DNA from 3 places in the Streptomyces sp. NPDC096136 genome. Region 1 is predicted to be linked to each of the others. Evidence: riboswitches for the same ligand, from Rfam matches in the RefSeq annotation. Region 1 holds a riboswitch; each other region holds the start of a gene.
What was found. A riboswitch is a leader RNA that binds a small molecule or an ion and turns the genes downstream of it on or off. The one in region 1 is predicted to bind cyclic di-AMP.
Positions count from the first base shown of each region.

Region 2: linked by a shared signal. The riboswitch ahead of ACIRBY_RS18775 (transglycosylase family protein) and the one ahead of ACIRBY_RS16940 (peptidoglycan DD-metalloendopeptidase family protein) in region 1 are both predicted to bind cyclic di-AMP.
Region 3: linked by a shared signal. The riboswitch ahead of ACIRBY_RS30310 (M23 family metallopeptidase) and the one ahead of ACIRBY_RS16940 (peptidoglycan DD-metalloendopeptidase family protein) in region 1 are both predicted to bind cyclic di-AMP.

Region 1 is NZ_JBIWFZ010000007.1:60,457-66,326, reverse strand. Features, by position in the region: gene ACIRBY_RS16950 (aspartate aminotransferase family protein) at 1-1,187, shown strand, start outside; gene ACIRBY_RS16945 (tyrosine-protein phosphatase) at 1,239-2,057, opposite strand; cyclic di-AMP (ydaO/yuaA leader) riboswitch at 2,368-2,554, shown strand; gene ACIRBY_RS16940 (peptidoglycan DD-metalloendopeptidase family protein) at 2,559-3,554, shown strand; gene ACIRBY_RS16935 (SGNH/GDSL hydrolase family protein) at 3,719-4,504, shown strand; gene ACIRBY_RS16930 (MBL fold metallo-hydrolase) at 4,695-5,870, shown strand, end outside.
Region 2 is NZ_JBIWFZ010000008.1:86,163-92,032, forward strand. Features, by position in the region: gene eno (phosphopyruvate hydratase) at 1-897, opposite strand, end outside; gene ACIRBY_RS18775 (transglycosylase family protein) at 1,316-2,053, opposite strand; cyclic di-AMP (ydaO/yuaA leader) riboswitch at 2,056-2,224, opposite strand; gene ACIRBY_RS18780 (transglycosylase family protein) at 2,499-3,575, opposite strand; gene ACIRBY_RS18785 (cytochrome P450) at 3,703-4,977, opposite strand; gene ACIRBY_RS18790 (globin domain-containing protein) at 5,099-5,870, shown strand, end outside.
Region 3 is NZ_JBIWFZ010000019.1:122,928-128,797, forward strand. Features, by position in the region: gene ACIRBY_RS30295 (DNA topoisomerase (ATP-hydrolyzing) subunit A) at 1-826, opposite strand, end outside; gene ACIRBY_RS30300 (M16 family metallopeptidase) at 1,033-2,379, shown strand; gene ACIRBY_RS30305 (M16 family metallopeptidase) at 2,400-3,767, shown strand; cyclic di-AMP (ydaO/yuaA leader) riboswitch at 3,982-4,141, shown strand; gene ACIRBY_RS30310 (M23 family metallopeptidase) at 4,154-4,960, shown strand; gene ACIRBY_RS30315 (GntR family transcriptional regulator) at 5,180-5,845, shown strand.

The DNA of each region.
Region 1 (5,870 bases):
GGGTGATGGGCCTGGGCCGCCACCACCCCGTGGTCCGCCGGGCCCTGCACGAGGTCCTGGACGCGCAGCTCGCGGACCTGACCCGCTTCGACTGCCAGCCGCTGCCCGGGCTGCTGGCGGAGAAGCTGCTCTCCCACAGCCCCCACCTGGACCGGGTCTTCTTCGGCAACAGCGGCACCGAGGCGGTCGAGACCGCCCTGAAGTTCGCCCGCTACGCCACCGGCCGGCCCAGGATCCTCTACTGCGACCACGCCTTCCACGGGCTCACCACGGGCTCCCTGTCGGTCAACGGGGAGGGCGGCTTCCGCGACGGTTTCGCCCCGCTGCTGCCGGACACGAGGATCGCGCTGGGGGACCTGGGCGCCCTGGAGCGCGAGCTGCGCCGCGGCGACGTGGCCGCCTTCGTCGTCGAGCCGATCCAGGGCAAGGGGGTGCACGCCGCCCCGCCGGGGTTCCTGCGGGCCGCCCAGGAGCTCCTGCACCGGTACAAAGCGCTCCTGATCGCCGACGAGGTGCAGACCGGCCTCGGCCGGACCGGCGACTTCTACGCGTACCAGAACGAACCGGGCGTGGAACCGGACCTGGTGTGCGTGGCCAAGGCCCTCTCCGGCGGCTACGTGCCCGTCGGCGCGACCCTGGGCAAGGACTGGATCTTCCGGCGCGTCTACTCGTCCATGGACCGGGTGCTGGTGCACTCCGCGAGCTTCGGCTCCAACGCCCAGGCGATGGCGGCGGGGCTGGCGGTCCTCCACGTCATGGAGGACGAGGGGGTCGTGGCCAACGCGCGCGCCATGGGCGACCTGCTGCGCGGACGGCTGGCCGAGCTCGTCGGCCGGTACGAGATGCTGCACGAGGTGCGCGGCCGCGGGCTGATGATCGGCATCGAGTTCGGCCGGCCGTCCTCGCTGGGGCTGCGCAGCCGCTGGACGATGCTCCAGGCTGCCCGCAAGGGGCTGTTCGCGCAGATGGTCGTGGTCCCGCTGCTGAACCGGCACCGGATCCTGACCCAGGTCTCGGGGGACCACCTGGAGGTCATCAAGCTCATTCCGCCGCTGATCGTGGACGAGGCGGACGTGGACCGGTTCGTCGGGGCCTTCCGGGAGGTCATGGACGAGGCGCACGGCGGCGGCTCGCTGATGTGGGACTTCGGCCGGACCCTGGTCAAGCAGGCCGTGGCCGACCGCTAGGGCCGGCCCGGGCGCGGCGGCGTCCCCGCCGCGCCCGGGCCGGGGCGCGGGTCAGTCCAGCAGCCGGTCCCGCAGCCGCTCCCGCGCCGCCGGGGCGAGCCCGAGGCCCTCGGCGAGGTAGCGCTCGATCCCGCCCCAGTGCGTGTCGATGGTCTCGTAGGCGGCCACCAGGTACTCGGCGCGGGCGTCGAACAGCGGCGCCAGCAGCTCCGTCACCTCGGGGTCGCGGGTCTCGGGCGTGTCGTCGGCGCGCCGCAGCCGGTAGCGGTTGTGCGGGGCGTTCGACTCCAGGTAGTCCGCCACGATCGCCTCGCGGTCGACCCCGAGGGCGAGCAGGGTCACGGCGATCGACAGGCCCGCCCGGTCCTTGCCCGCCGCGCAGTGCAGCAGGGCCGGCACGCTGTCCTCGGCGAGCGCGTGCAGCACCCGTCCGTGCTCGGCGGTGCGGTCGCGGATCATCTCGCGGTACGACTCCGCCATGCGGGCGGCCGCCCTGCCGTCGCCCAGGAGGCCGCGGAGCCGGTCCAGGCCCCCTTCGCGGACCGTCCTCCAGAACTGTCCGCCGTCGGCCGGGTCCGAGAGGGGGATGTTGACGTTGCGCACGCCCGGCAGCGCCACGTCCGGGCCCTCCGCGGCCCGGTCGGCGTGGTTGCGGAAGTCGAAGACCGTGTGCAGTCCGAGCGAGGCGAGGAACTCTGCATCCGTTTCGGTGGCATGCGCCAGATGTCCGCTTCGATACAGTCGTCCCGACCTGACCCTCCGTCCGTCCGTGGTCGGCAAACCGCCCACATCGCGGAAATTGCGCACTCCGGTCATCTCGGGCGCGTGCTCGTTCCGTGCCGGGAGGTCCTGGGGTATCTGCTGGGTCACGTGTTCTCCTCCGCGTGGTGCCGCGTGTCCGAATTGCTCTGGTTGGGACCAACTTGCCGTAGGTGGACGCGAGATCGGGTCGAAGCCCGTGAGCCAGATCATACGGTGACCGAGCGTGCCTGATCGCGAAATCGGAATTCCTTTGCCGGGGCGGCCGTTGCGCGTCCGGAATGGACGCAGGGTGACCGGAATTCCGTTGATCCCTCATACCTGCTATTGCGTCAGGGAATTAGCGGCTTGTTGGCCGCCGTCCCGCTGGATTACCTTCGCGAGCGATCCGGGTGGACCGCCTCATCCTGCCGCCTCCCGGAAACCGCACCCGACCAATCACGCACGCGGCAGGAGCGGGGGAACCACGCAGGCCGCCGTCCCGGATCCCTTCCGGTACGGCTCGGGGTGAAGCCGTACCGGTGATCCGCTTCCGCGGACCCGCCCGTACGGCCGGACATCTCCAGTCCGAACCCGACAGCTCACCTCGCAGGCGCCGGAGAGGAATTCGCCATGCCCGGAAAGGGTAAGCACCGCCGTCCGAAGTCCCGTTCCATATCCCGGGGGATCGCCTTCGCCGGGACGGGCGGCGCGGCCCTCGCGCTGCCGCTCGTGGGCGCCGCCGGCGCCCACGCGGCCGCCCCGGCCGCCGTCGCCCCGGCCGCGGCGCCCGCCCAGGCCCCGGCGGCGTTCCGGGCGGCCGTGCCCGCCGCCGCCCCCGCCGTCTACACGGTCGTGCCGGGCGACTGCCTCTCCGCCATCGCCGCCGAGCGCGGCATGTCCGGCGGCTGGGAGCAGCTGTACGCCGACAACCGCGAGGCCGTCGGCGAGGACCCCTCCCTCATCCACCCGGGCCTGCGCCTGACCCTCGGCGGGCAGGGCGCGGCCCCCGCCGCGAAGGCACCTGAGGCGCCGGCCGAGGAGTCCTCCAGCGGTGCTCCGGCGGCCGACGAGGGTGCGGCCGACGCCGCTCCGTCCGCCGCCGGCGCCGCCGGATCGGGCACGGAAGGCGCCGCCGGCGCCGCCGGGTCGGAGGGCTCCGCCGCCCCGTCCCGCGGAATGAAGCAGTCCGCGCCCGCCGCGCAGTCCGCGCCCGCGAGCGCCGCCGGGTTCGTCGCCCCGGTCAGCGGCGGCATCTCCACCCAGTACCGCACGCCCGGCGCCATGTGGTCCTCCGGCTACCACACCGGCGTCGACTTCATCGCGAGCACCGGCACCACCGTCCGGGCCGTCGGCGCGGGCACCGTGGTTTCCGCAGGCTGGGGAGGCGCGTACGGCAACGAGATCGTCATCCGGCACGCGGACGGCAAGTACTCCCAGTACGGCCACCTCTCCCAGCTGAACGTCTCGACGGGGCAGACCGTCACCGCCGGCCAGGCCATCGGGCTCTCCGGCGCCACCGGCAACGTGACCGGTCCGCACCTCCACTTCGAGATCCGCACGGGCCCGTCCTACGGCTCCGACATCGACCCGCTGGCCTACCTCCGCTCCAAGGGCGTCACCATCTGACGACCCACGCGGCGGAGTTGCCCACGCGCACGGGGCCGGGACCCGAGGAGGGGTCCCGGCGCCGTGTGTACTTATTCCTTATCCCCCGCGTGGTATAGATCACGGTCCGTCAACCCCTCATTACGTTGGCGTAGGTTGGCGACGGGGGTGAAGGATGGGTTCCCGTGGCAGCGACGAAGACGACACTCAAGACCATCGGCTCGTACGCGGCGATCGGGGACAGCTTCACCGAAGGCGTGGGGGACCCGGGACCCGGGGATTCGTATCTCGGCTGGGCGGACCGCTTCGCCGTGCTCCTGGCGGATCAGCGCGACGAGCACGACTTCCGGTACGCGAACCTGGCAGTACGGGGCAAAATACTCGACCAGATCGTGGAGGAGCAGGTTCCGCGGGCCAAGGAACTGGCCCCCGACCTCGTCTCCTTCTGCGCGGGCGGCAACGACATCATCCGGCCCGGCAGCGACCCCGACGACGTGGCGGCCCGGTTCGAGGCGGCCGTGGCCGACCTCACCGGTGCCGTCGGCCTCGTCATGATCACCACCGGCTTCGACACCCGGGGCGTGCCGGTCCTCAAGCACCTGCGCGGCAAGATCGCGACGTACAACGTCCACGTGCGCGCCATCGCCGACCGCTACGGCTGCCCGGTGCTCGACCTCTGGTCGCTGAAGACCGTGCAGGACCGCCGCGCCTGGGACGGCGACCGCCTCCACCTCTCGCCCGAGGGCCACACCCGCGTCGCGCTGCGCGCCGCGCAGGTCCTCGGCTACGAGGTCCCGGCCGACCCGGACCAGCCCTGGCCGCCGGCCGCGCCGCGCGGCTCCGTGGACGTCACCCGGGACAACATCCAGTGGGCCCGCGAGCACCTCGTGCCCTGGATCGGGCGCCGGCTGCGCGGGGAGTCCTCCGGCGATAACGTCGAGGCCAAGCGCCCGGACCTGCTCCCGCTGTAGCCCGCCCGGCCGGGCCGGCACCCCTGCCGGGCCCGGCGGCGGGTCCGGCGGCGGGTTCCCCTCCGGGGGCCCGCCGCCGGACCGGGCGGGCCGCCGGGACGGGGCCGGGCGGAATCCTGGGAAGCCGGTGCGCGTTGGGATGGTCGGGGCTACGCCCGTCCCACCCCGCCCGCACTACCCAGGAGGCGCCTTGACCGGCTCCCTTCCCCTGCGTCCCCGGCTGCGCGCCCTGCGGCCCGAAGCCTTCGGCGCGGACCCGTCCGGCGCGCGGCTGGAGCGCATCCTGCGCTCGCCGAACTTCGCCGACGGCGTCTTCCAGAACCCGGTGGGGGCCCGGACCAGGCCTTCCGGCTCGATGCTGGAGTTCGCCAAGATCTACTTCCACAAGGAGCAGCGGATCCGGCGCAACCCCGGCGCGCCGATCCCCGTCTACCCCACCACCCTGGCCGAGCTGGCCAAGCCCCCCGTCGGCGGGCTGCGCCTGACCTGGATGGGTCACTCCAGCGTGCTCGCCGAGATCGACGGCCGCCGGGTCCTCTTCGACCCCGTCTGGGGCGAGCGCTGCTCCCCCTTCCCCTTCGCGGGACCCAAGCGCCTGCACCCCGTACCGGTGCCGCTGGCCTCGCTCGGCGAGGTCGACGTCGTGGTCATCTCCCACGACCACTACGACCACCTGGACCTGCCCACCATCAAGGCACTGGCCGGCACCGACACGGTCTTCGCCGTCCCGCTGGGCGTCGGCGCGCACCTGGAGCACTGGGGCGTGCCGGCGGGCCGCCTGCGCGAGCTGGACTGGAACGAGTCCACCGAGGTCGCCGGCCTCTCGCTCACGGCCACCCCGGCCCGCCACTTCTGCGGGCGCGGCCTGCGCAACCAGCAGTTCACCCTGTGGGCCTCCTGGGTGGTCGCCGGCGAGGAGCACCGGATCTTCCACAGCGGGGACACCGGCTACTTCCCCGGATTCGGGGAGATCGGCGCCGAGCACGGCCCCTTCGACGCCACGATGATCCAGATCGGCGCCTACTCGGAGTACTGGCCCGACATCCACATGACGCCCGAGGAGGGCATGCGGGCCCACCTCGACCTCCAGGGCGGCGTTCCGGCCGGCACCATGCTGCCGATCCACTGGGGCACCTTCAACCTGGCCCCGCACGCGTGGGACGAGCCCGGCGAGGGCACCGTGGCCGCCGCCGGGGCGGCCGGGGCGGCCGTCGCGCTGCCGATCCCGGGCCAGCCCTTCGAGCCGGGCGCGGCCGACGCCCCGGCCGAGGCCTGGTGGCGTCCCTTCGTCGCGGGCGCCGCGGCCCCCGCCGCCGGCCCGGCCCCCGCCGCGACGGGCGCCTGCGAGCCCGCCCCGGCGCCCTCG
Region 2 (5,870 bases), on a different contig from region 1:
GATGGTCTTCCAGCCGGCCCAGTCGTCCTCGAACAGCGGGTCCTCGATGGAGACGAGCGGGTACGCCTCGACGAGCTCGGCGTAGTAGTCGGTCATCTCGGCGGCCGAGCGGGACTGGCCCTCGAACTCGTACTTGCCGTCCTTGTAGAACTCGGACGCGGCGACGTCGAGCGCGAGCGCGATGTCCTTGCCCGGGGTGTAGCCGGCCTGCTTGACGGCCTCGATGATGAGGTCGAGCGCGGCGCGGTTGGACTCCAGGTTCGGGGCGAAGCCGCCCTCGTCGCCCAGGCCGGTGGACAGGCCCTTGGCGTGCAGGACCTTCTTGAGGGTGTGGTAGACCTCGGCACCCCAGCGCAGCGCCTCGGAGAAGGACTCCGCGCCGATCGGGGCGATCATGAACTCCTGGATGTCCACGTTGGAGTCGGCGTGCGACCCGCCGTTGAGGATGTTCATCATCGGAACGGGCAGCAGGTGCGCGTTCGGACCGCCGAGGTAGCGGAAGAGCGGGAGGTCCGAGGCCTCGGACGCGGCGTGCGCGACGGCGAGGGAGACGCCGAGGATGGCGTTGGCGCCGAGGGAGCCCTTGTTGTCGGTGGCGTCGAGGTCGAACATGGCCTGGTCGATCAGGCGCTGCTCGGTGGCGTCGTAGCCGACGAGCTCCGGGCCGATCTGCTCGATGACCGCGAGGACGGCCTTCTCGACACCCTTGCCCATGTAACGGTTGGGGTCACCGTCACGGAGCTCGATGGCCTCGAAGGCACCGGTGGAGGCGCCGGACGGAACGGCAGCACGGCCGGTGCTGCCGTCGTCGAGGCCCACCTCGACCTCGACCGTGGGGTTGCCTCGGGAGTCCAGGATTTCCCGGGCTACGACGACGTCGATGGACGGCACGAGCATCTCCTTCTGGGATGTGACGCTGGGTGTGCGGTGGCGTGGGGCCTGGGACGGCCTCGCCGACTAGAGCCTAACCGGCTCCGGGCGGTCGGCCAGCCGACCGCCCGGGTCCTGGGACGAAAAAGGGGCCGAATACCCGCCTTCCAGGACATAGGACCCGGGAAAAGTCGAGCCTGGACGGTCCGCTGACGCGCCATGCCCTCCGGCGGCGCGGGCGCCCGGGCCCCGGCGCCGGGCATGCGGGGGCGCGGGCCGGGCGTGCGGGGCCCGGTCCGTGCGGCGCGCGGGCGCGGCCCGGACATGACGACGCCCGGCGCGCAAAAGGGATGCGCGCCGGGCGTCGATGCCACGGGCCGTGCCGGGGGTGGTGCCCACCCGCGCACCGGCCCCGGGGGCCGGCGTGCGGGTGTTACGCGGGAGTTCAGCTGAGCTTCAGCTTCTGGCCCGGGAAGATGAGGTCGGCGTCCTTGACGGTGTCCTTGTTCAGGTCGAAGAGCTTCTGCCAGCCGCCCTTGACGCCGTTGGCATCGGCGATGGTACCGAGGGTGTCGCCCTCCTGGACCGTGTAGGAGCCGTTGCCGGTGGCCGGGGTGCCGGTCTTCGGCGCGGACGGCTTCGCCGGGGCCGGCTTGGACGGGGTCCAGTTGCCGGAGCCGGAGCCGGTGCTCTTGGTCTCGGTGTCGGCCTTCGGGGTGGAGGGCTTCGCCGGGGCGGGCTTGGCCGGGGCCGGCTTGGTCTCCGGCTTCGGCTTGGCCGGGGTGGTGGTCGAGCCGCCGCCGTTGTAGGCGGAGTTGGACAGGCCGACGCCGCAGGACGGCCAGGCGCCCTTGCCCTGGCCCTTGAGGACCTTCTCGGCGATGGCTATCTGCTGCGACTTGCTGGCCTGGTTGGCCTGCGCGGCGTACGCCTTGCCGCCGTACGCGGCCCACGTGGAGGCGGAGAACTGGAGGCCGCCGTAGTAACCGTTGCCGGTGTTGATGGACCAGTTGCCGCCGGACTCGCAGGAGGCGACCTTGTCCCACTCCGAGACCGTGGCGGCGCTGGCGGAGCCGGCGGCCATCAGCGGGGCGGCGACGGCCACACCGGCGACACCGGCGAGCGTGACGATGCGGACGGCCTTGGAGCCGCGGCGGTGCTTGCCCTTGCCGGAAAGCAGCATGGAGTTCTCCTCACCGACGCCTTCGAGGTGAGCTGTCGGGTTCGGGCGGATGAGTTGCCCGGTCGCGCAGTTGCGCGTCTTCACCCCTAGCCGGTACGCGGACCGTCTCTCAACGGCCTTTCCCGGCACCTACCTTGGTTCCCCCGCTCCTGCCAACGGCGCTTGCGCGACGACTGTTCCCTCCGGCCGCCGGCAGGATTCGGCGATGCGGTCGAAGGAGCCCGCGGTGGCGGGCGACTCAGAAGGTAGGCAGGTCTCTCCCCGATGTTCAACGTGTGATTTTGGGGAGAAACCGGCCTACTTGCCTTCCTTCGGAGTGCGTTTGCGCAGGTCGGAGCGGGGTTTGCGGAAGTTCCGGAATGAGACACGCCAGTTGTCCGGAAGAGATGCATGTCTCACTTGCCGATAACGGACATTCAACCCTTATTGGGTGCCCGAACTACCCCTATTTCTTGGTTAGATCCAGGTTCTGGCCGGGCTTGATGAGGTCCGCGTCCGTGCCGATGACCTGCTCGTTGGCCTTGTAGAGGGCGCTCCAGCCCCCCTTGAGGCCGTTGGCGTCCGCGATGGCCGCGAGGTTGTCGCCCGGCTTCACGGTGTACACGGGCTCCGCGGCGGCGGCTGACGCCGTGCCAGGGGCCGCGGGCACCTCGATCGCGGCGGGGCCGCGGTGCTTGCCGTTGCCCTCCGATGCGCCGGAAGCGGGAGTGGCCGAAGGGGAGGGAGTGGCGCCCGGGGTGGCCGGGGCCGTCGGGTCGACCGGGGCGGTCGGGGTGCCCGGGGCCGTCGGATTGGCCGGGTTGCCCTGGTTGTTCGAGTTGCCCTGATTGCCCTGGTTCCCCTGGCCGTTCCCGTTGCCCTGGCCGTTGCCCGGGTTCGCCCCGCCGGTGGGCGGGACGGTGGGGCCGGTGGTCGGGGTGGGCGGCACGGGGTAGTCCGGCTCCGGCATGACGGGCAGTCCGCTGGTGGCACCCAGCGGGTAGTCCGGCAGCACGCTCGGGCCGGGCGCGCCGGGCGCCGGGGTGGGCGCCCCGAAGTCCGTGGAGGACTTCCCCTTGCCGGTGTCGGGCACCGAGAAGTCGGGCCGGACCGGGCTGGGCGCGACCGGCCCGGGGGTCTTGCCCGTGTCCACGTCGGGCTTCGGCCCGTTCTTGGACAGCCCCGCCGAGGCGGAGCACAGCGACCACGCCTCGGGCCCCTGGGAGTCCAGCACGCGCTCGGCGACGGCTATCTGCTGCGAGCGGCTCGCCAGGTCGGGACGCTCCGCGAATTCGAGCCCGCCCGCGTTCTTCCACTGGTCCAGGGTGAACTGGAGGCCGCCGTAGGTCCCGCCGCCGGAGTTGGCGCTCCACGTGCCGCCGCTCTCGCAGTCGGCGACCTTGTCCCACGTCGCGGTGTCGGCCGCGCTCGCGCCCGTGGCGGCGAGCAGCGGCAGTGCCAGCGCGGAGCCGGTGACTCCGGCGGTGACGACGATGGCGGGGACCTGACGGGGTCGTCTGTGGCGGCCGTTCCCGGGAAGCATGTGCCTGCACCTTTCGTATAACGGCGGGGTAACGGCAGAACCTAGCCCCCTTCGAACGGATGTCACAAGTTGGGCCGAAGACTGAATTCCGGTCAGTTCCGCCGCCCCGCCGGGCTTCGCCCGCGCCTCAGGCGTTCGGAACTGTGAAGCGGACGGGGAGGGTGCGCAGCCCCCGCATGATGAGTCCGCCGCGCCAGCGCAGGTCCGTAGGGGGAACGGCAAGTTCCAGATCCGGCAGACGCTTCAGCAAAGTCGCGAGCGCCGTCTGGCCTTCCAGGCGGGCGAGCGGGGCGCCCAGGCAGTAGTGGATCCCGTGGCCGTATCCGAGGTGCTGATTGTCACTCCGCGAGAGGTCGAGCGCGTCCGGGTCGGCGAAGCGCGCGGGGTCGCGGTCGGCCGCCGCGAGGACCACCAGGACGGGGTCGCCGACGGCGATGTCCTGCCCGCCGAGGGTCAGCGGCCGGGTGGCGAACCGCCAGGTGGCCAGCTCCACCGGGCCGTCGTAGCGCAGCAGCTCCTCGATCCCCGTCTCCAGCAGGGCGGTCTCGCCCGCCGCGAGGGAGTCCTGGAGGAGGGAGCGCTGGTCGGGGTTCATGAAGAGGGAATGGACGCCGTTGCCGATGAGGTTCACGGTCGTCTCGAAGCCGGCGAAGAGCAGGATGAAGGCCATCGCCGTCGCCTCGGCCTCGGTGAGGTGGTCGCCGTGGTCGCTCGCCCGGATCAGGTCGGAGATGAGGTCATTGCCCAGATCATCCCGCTTCCGGTGGATCAGTTCCCCGAGGTAGGTGCGCATCCGCTTCACCGACCGGGCGACCCCGCCGCGCGGACCGCCGCCGTGGCGGATCATCATCCCGGCCCAGTCGCGGAAGTCGTCCTGGTCCTCGCGCGGTACGCCGAGCATCTCGCAAATGGCGTAGATGGGGAGCGGGAAGGCGAACTCGTGGATGAGGTCCGCCTCCCCCTTCCCCGCGAACTGATCGATGAGGTGGTCGGTCAGCTCCTGCACGCGCGGGGTGAACTCCGCGACGCGGCGCGGGGTGAAGGCCTTCGACACCAGCCGGCGCAGCCGGGTGTGGTCCGGCGGGTCGATGTTGAGCAGGTGGGTCATCAGCTCCGCCTTGCGCTCCCCGGGGATCCCGGTCTTGCCCTTGGCGTGCGCCGGCTCCGCGTGGTGCGCCGGGTTCTTGCTCAGCCGCTGGTCGGCGAGGGCCTGGCGGGCGTCGGCGTACCGGGTCACCAGCCAGGCCTCGACCCCGCTGGGGAGCTGGGCGCGGTGCACCGGGGAGTGCTCGCGCAGCCAGGCGTAGGCGGGGTAGGGGTCGGTGGCGAACTCCCAGTCGAAGAGGGTCGGCGCCGGGGGGACGGAGGGGGCGGGCGGGGTGTCGGGAGTCTGCTCGTGCACCCGTCGACGGTATCCCGGCTCGCTACCGGCCATCCCTTATGGCCGGTTCGTCGCGGCTGTCCGCAGATCGGCCATCACTTGACGGCCGCTTGTCGGACATTCCTACTTCCGTCCTGTGGATGTGAGGATCTTGAAAAGCAGCTTCGCGGTGGTGGAGAGACGGGCCGAGCACGCGGTCAAGTTCTTCTACTCCCACCTCTTCTGGCACAACCCCGGGATCCGCCGGCTCTTCCCGGACTCCTCCGAGGACATGGAGCGCCAGCGCGACCGCCTCTTCGCCGCACTCACCCATGTCGTCTCCCACCTGGAGGGCGAGACCCTCCTCCCCTATCTCCGCGACCTCGGCCGCGACCACCGCAAGTTCCTGGTCGGCCCCGAGCACTACGCCGCCGTCGGCGCCAGCCTGCTCGCCGCCCTCGCCGCGACCTCCGGAGCGGCCTGGACCCCGGAGGTCGAGAAGGCCTGGAGCGAGGCCTACCAGGTGATGGCCGACGCCATGACGGCCGGCGCGGCCGCGAGCGAGGACCCGCCCTGGTGGGACGCGGAGGTCGTGCGCCACCTCCGGTACGGGCAGGACATCGGCGTGCTGACGCTGGCCCCGCACGCCCCGCTCCCCTACCGGCCCGGCCAGTACGTCAGCGTGAGCAGCGAGCGGGTCCCCACCGCCTGGCGCACCTACTCCCTCGGCAACGCCCCCCGCCCCGACCACACGGTCGACCTCCACGTCAGCCGGATCGAGGGCGGCCGGCTCAGCACCGCCCTGGTCCGCGAGATCCGCGTCGGCGAGGCGCTGCGGCTCGGCGCCCCGGCCGGACGGCTGACCCTGCGCCGCGCGGACCGGCCCGTCACCCTCATCGCCGCCGGAACCGGCTGGGCCCCCGTCCGGGCCATGC
Region 3 (5,870 bases), on a different contig from region 1:
AGGGCAGTTCGGTGACGACCAGGCCCTTGCGGCGCGCCGTCACGTCCTCCACGGACACCGTCGCGCGGATCTTGAAGGTGCCGCGGCCGTTCTCGTAGGCGTCCTTGATGCCGGAGAGGCCCACGATGCGCCCGCCGGTGGGCAGGTCGGGACCCGGCACGAAGCGCATCAGCGCCTCCAGGTCCGCGTCCGGGTACCGGATCAGGTGCCGGGCGGCCGCTACGACCTCGCCCAGGTTGTGCGGCGGCATGTTGGTGGCCATGCCGACCGCGATCCCGGACGTGCCGTTGACCAGCAGGTTCGGATAGGCGGCGGGGAGGGTGACGGGCTCGCGCTCCTGGCCGTCGTAGTTGGCGGCGAAGTCGACGGTGTCCTCGTCGATCGACTCCGTCATCAGCGACGTGGCGTCGGCCATCTTGCACTCGGTGTAGCGCATCGCGGCCGGCGGGTCGTCGTTGCCGAGCGAGCCGAAGTTGCCGTGGCCGTCGACCAGCGGCAGCCGCATCGAGAAGGGCTGGGCCATGCGCACGAGGGCGTCGTAGATCGACTGGTCGCCGTGCGGGTGGAGCTTGCCCATGACCTCGCCGACGACGCGGGCGCACTTCACGTACCCGCGGTCGGGGCGCAGGCCCATCTCGTTCATCTGGTAGACGATGCGCCGGTGTACGGGCTTCATGCCGTCCCTGGCGTCCGGCAGGGCCCGGGAGTAGATCACCGAGTACGCGTACTCGAGGAAGGAGCCCTGCATTTCGTCGACGACGTCGATGTCGAGGATCTTCTCCTCGAAATCCTCCGGCGGCGGGGTCTTCGTGCTGCGGCGGGCCATCGCTGCGGCGCTCCTAACCAAGATCGGGGGGTGTACGTGCGGGGGTGTGCGACGGGGTCGACGCGGACCATTGTGGCCCGAGGCACCGACAACGCCGACTCCGACCCAGGTGAGAGGCCGGGAACTTCTCCGTGCACCTGCGCGCTTGCATACAGTGGCAGGTCGATAGGGAATCTCTGCATCGCGATCGAAGGGACCACATGCCCATGGGTCACACGGCCACAGCTCAGGCCGGCTCCGGCGGCCTGACAGCGACCGAGCACCGGCTGGCCAACGGCCTGCGCGTGGTGCTGTCCGAGGACCACCTCACCCCGGTCGCCGCCGTCTGCCTCTGGTACGACGTCGGCTCCCGGCACGAAGTCAAGGGGCGGACCGGTCTGGCTCACCTCTTCGAGCACCTGATGTTCCAGGGCTCGGCGAGCGTACCGGGCAACGGGCACTTCGAGCTCGTCCAGGGTGCCGGCGGCTCGCTGAACGGCACCACGAGCTTCGAGCGCACCAACTACTTCGAGACGATGCCGGCCCACCAGCTGGAGCTCGCCCTGTGGCTGGAGGCGGACCGCATGGGCTCGCTGCTCGCCGCCCTGGACGACGAGTCCATGGAGAACCAGCGCGACGTCGTCAAGAACGAGCGCCGCCAGCGCTACGACAACGTCCCGTACGGCACGGCCTTCGAGCGCCTGACGGCCCTCTCCTACCCCGACGGCCACCCGTACCACCACACCCCGATCGGCTCCATGGCCGACCTCGACGCCGCCTCTCTCGAGGACGCCCGGCACTTCTTCCGCACGTACTACGCGCCCAACAACGCCGTCCTGTCGGTGGTGGGCGACATCGACCCCGAGCGCACCCTCGCCTGGGTCGAGAAGTACTTCGGAAGCATCCCGGCGCACGACGGCAAGCAGCCGCCCCGCGACGGCACCCTGCCCGAGACCATGGGCGGGCAGCTCCGCGAGGAGATCGTGGAGGAGGTCCCGGCCCGCGCGCTGATGGCCGCCTACCGCCTGCCGCACGACGGCACCCGCGCGTGCGACGCCGCCGACGTGGCGCTGACGATCCTCGGCGGCGGTGAGTCGTCCCGCCTGCACAACCGCCTGGTCCGCCGCGACCAGAGCGCCGTCGCGGCCGGCTTCGGCCTGCTGCGCCTGGCGGGCGCGCCCTCCATGGGCTGGCTGGACGTCAAGACCTCCAGCGGCGTCGAGGTGCCCGCCATCGAGGCGGCCGTGGACGAGGAGCTCGCCCGGTTCGCCGCCGAGGGCCCCACGGCCGACGAGATGGAGCGCGCCCAGGCGCAGCTGGAGCGCGAATGGCTGGACCGGCTGGGCACCGTCGCCGGCCGCGCCGACGAACTGTGCCGCTTCGCGGTGCTGTTCGGCGACCCGCAGCTGGCGCTGACGGCCGTCCAGCGCGTCCTGGACGTCACCGCCGAGGAGGTGCAGGCCGTGGCCGCCGCCCGGCTGCGCCCCGACAACCGCGCGGTCCTGGTCTACGAGCCGCTGGCCGGTGCCGAAGAGAACGACGAGAGCGACGAGAACGAGGGGGCGGAGCAGTGAGCGACACCGCAGCCGTCACGATGGACTTCCACCCGCAGCCGCAGGCCGGCGAGCCCACGCCGTGGGCCTTCCCCGCCCCCGAGCGCTCCACCCTCGGCAACGGCCTGACCCTGCTGCGCTGCCACCGCCCCGGCCAGCGGGTCGTCGCGGTCGAGGTCAACCTCGCGGCCCCGCTCGACGCCGAGCCCGACGGCCTCGACGGAGTGGCCACGATCATGGCCCGCGCCCTGTCGGAGGGCACCGACAAGCACTCCGCCGAGGAGTTCGCGGCCGAGCTGGAGCGCTGCGGGGCCACCCTCGACGCCCACGCCGACCACCCCGGCCTGCGCGTCTCCCTGGAGGTCCCGGCCTCCCGCCTGCCCAAGGCCCTGGGGCTGCTCGCCGAGGCGCTGCGCGCGCCCGCCTTCGACGACGGCGAGGTCGCCCGGCTGGTGCGCAACCGGCTGGACGAGATCCCGCACGAGCAGGCCAACCCGCAGCGCCGCGCCGCCAAGGAGCTCTCCAAGGAGCTCTTCCCGGCCACGCTGCGCATGTCCCGCCCGCGCCAGGGCACCGAGGAGACGGTCGCGCGGATCGACTCCGCCGCCGTACGCGCCTTCTACGAGGCCCACGTGCGCCCCTCCACCGCCACCGCGGTGGTCGTCGGCGACCTGACCGGCATCGACCTGGACGCCGTCCTCGCCGACACCCTGGGCGCCTGGACGGGCGGCACCGCCGCGCCCCGGCCGGTGCCGCCCGTGACGGCCGACGACACGGGCCGCGTGATCATCGTGGACCGGCCCGGCGCGGTCCAGACGCAGCTGCTGATCGGCCGGATCGGCCCCGACCGGCACGACATCGTCTGGGCCCCGCAGGTCCTGGGCACCTACTGCCTCGGCGGCACCCTGACCTCCCGTCTGGACAAGGTGCTGCGCGAGGAGAAGGGCTACACGTACGGCGTGCGGGCCTTCGGCCAGGTGCTGCGCTCCACGGCCGACGGCAAGGGCGCCTCGATGCTCGCCATCAGCGGCTCGGTGGACACCCCCAACACCGGTCCGGCGCTGGAGGACCTGTGGCAGGTGCTGCGCACCCTCGCCGCCGAGGGGCTGACGGACGCCGAGCGGGACGTGGCGGTGCAGAACCTGGTGGGCGTGGCCCCGCTGAAGTTCGAGACCGCCGCCTCGGTCGCCGGGACGCTGGCCGACCAGGTCGAGCAGGAGCTGCCGGACGACTACCAGGCGCGGCTGTACGCGCGGCTGGCCGAAACCGGTACGGCGGAGGCCACTTCGGCGGTCGTGAACGCCTTCCCGGTGGACCGGCTGGTCACGATCCTCGTGGGCGACGCGGCGCAGATCGAGGAGCCCGTCCTGGCCCTCGGCATCGGTGAGGTCACGGTCGTCACCAACTGACCGGAGGCCGACCGGCAACTGACCGGCGGTCGGCCTGTGCCGAGGGGGCCCGGTGGAGCATCCACCGGGCCCCCTTTGTCCGTTTGGTGGTGTGGTTTCAGATATGCGGTGTGGCGTACGCAACAAATCCGCGCGTCTGTTTGGCGATTGACTGATGATCCGCCTAGCGTCAGGCGTGCTGTCCGTCACTTGTGCCAGCCGCACCCGCGGCACCGGGCAGCGATCGCCGAGTCCCCGTCAGGCGCGAGCCTGGGGAGCCGGGGACCCACATCAGTCCCTGGGGTGAATCGGACCGCCTCGTCAGAGGGGGCCCGTAGGAGACCTTCCTGCTCCGAACCCGTCAGCTAACCCGGTAGGCGAGAGGGAAGGAAAGGATCACCCCCGCCATGGCGTTTGGCAGTCGTGCAGCCGGTTCCGGTAAGCACCGCGGTTCGAGCCGTCTGAGCCGCAAGACCGCCGGCTACGCCGGCATAGCCGCCCTCGCCACCACGGGCGTGGTCGGCACCCTGGCGGCCCCGGCCTTCGCGGCCGACTCCCACGGCGGCCCCTCCCTCGAGGACACCGGCGCGCTGAACGCCGTCGTCGTCGCCGACGGCCTCCAGGACGACATCGAGACCCAGGCCGAGACCCAGCAGAGCGCCGCCGAGGCCGTCGCGGCCCAGGCGCAGGCCGAGGCCGACGCCAAGGTGCGCGCCGCCGAGGCCAAGGAGAAGGCCGAGGCCAAGGAGAAGGCCGAGCGCGAGGCCGCCGAGAAGGCCGCCGAGGAAGAGGCCCGCAAGCGCCTCAACACCTTCGTGGCGCCGATCACCGGCTCCTACGTCAGCACCCAGTACGGCGCGGGCGGCGGCATGTGGTCCTCCGGCAGCCACACCGGCATCGACTTCCACGCCGACCTGGGCACCACCGTCCACGCGGTGGGTGCGGGCACCGTCGTCGAGGCCGGCTGGGGCGGCGCCTACGGCAACAACGTCGTGATCCGCCACAACGACGGCACCTACACCCAGTACGGGCACATGGACTCGCTGAGCGTCTCGGTCGGCCAGACGGTCACCGCCGGCCAGCAGATCGGCCTGTCGGGCTCCACCGGCAACTCCAGCGGCCCGCACCTGCACTTCGAGGCCCGCACCGGCGCCACCTACGGCACGGACATCAACCCCCTGGCCTACCTGCGCCAGCACGGTGTCGGCATCTGACCCCTCCCTCTTCGAAGAAGGCCCCGGCTCCCCGAGCCGGGGCCTTCTCCGTTCCCCGGGTTCCGCCGGTTCTCCGCGTTCCACCGGTTCCACGGGTTTCCGCCGTTTCCGCCCGTCCCCCGTTCCGGATTTTCGGGCTTTCTCGGAAATCCCCACGTGGTGCAATAGAGTCGCAGACGCGGCACGTTCGATCGGAACGAAACCAGCGGAGGTCCGGCCTTGCGTATTCCGGCGCACGCGGTGTGCACAGCCATTCGCGACGATATCGTCTCCGGTTTCTTCGGGCCGGGCGGCCGGCTGACCGAGGAGGTGCTGGCCCGCCGGTACGGGGTCTCGCGCGTGCCGGTGCGCGAGGCGCTGCGCACGCTGGAGTCCGAGGGGTTCGTCACCACGCGGCGGCACGCGGGGGCGTGCGTGGCGGAGCCGAGCGAGCAGGAGGCGGCCGATCTGCTGGAGCTGCGGATGCTGCTGGAGCCGCTGGCCGCCTCCCGTGCGGCCCGGCGGCGCACCGAGGCGCACCTGAAGGTGCTGCGGGGGCTGGTGCGGCTGGGCCAGGAGCGGGCCAGGCGGGCGCAGGGGGAGGACCTGCGGGCGCTGGGGGGCTGGTTCCACGAGACCCTGGCCCAGGCGTCCGGCAGTCCGGGGCTGATCGCGCTGCTGACGCAGACCCGGCGCAAGATCGCCTGGATGTACGAGGTGGGGGCGCCGGTGCGGCCGGTGGACTCCTGGGCGGAGCACGGGGCGCTCGTGGACGCGGTGGCGCGGGGGGACGCCGAACGGGCCCGCGCGCTGGCCGCGCTGCACGCGGAACGGGCGTCGGGCGTGTTCCGGCCGAAGGTGAGGACTTTGCAACGTGCCGTAAACACGGCAGGTGGCCGGAATTAACGCGGGGCGCGTAGAAAAGGGGGCC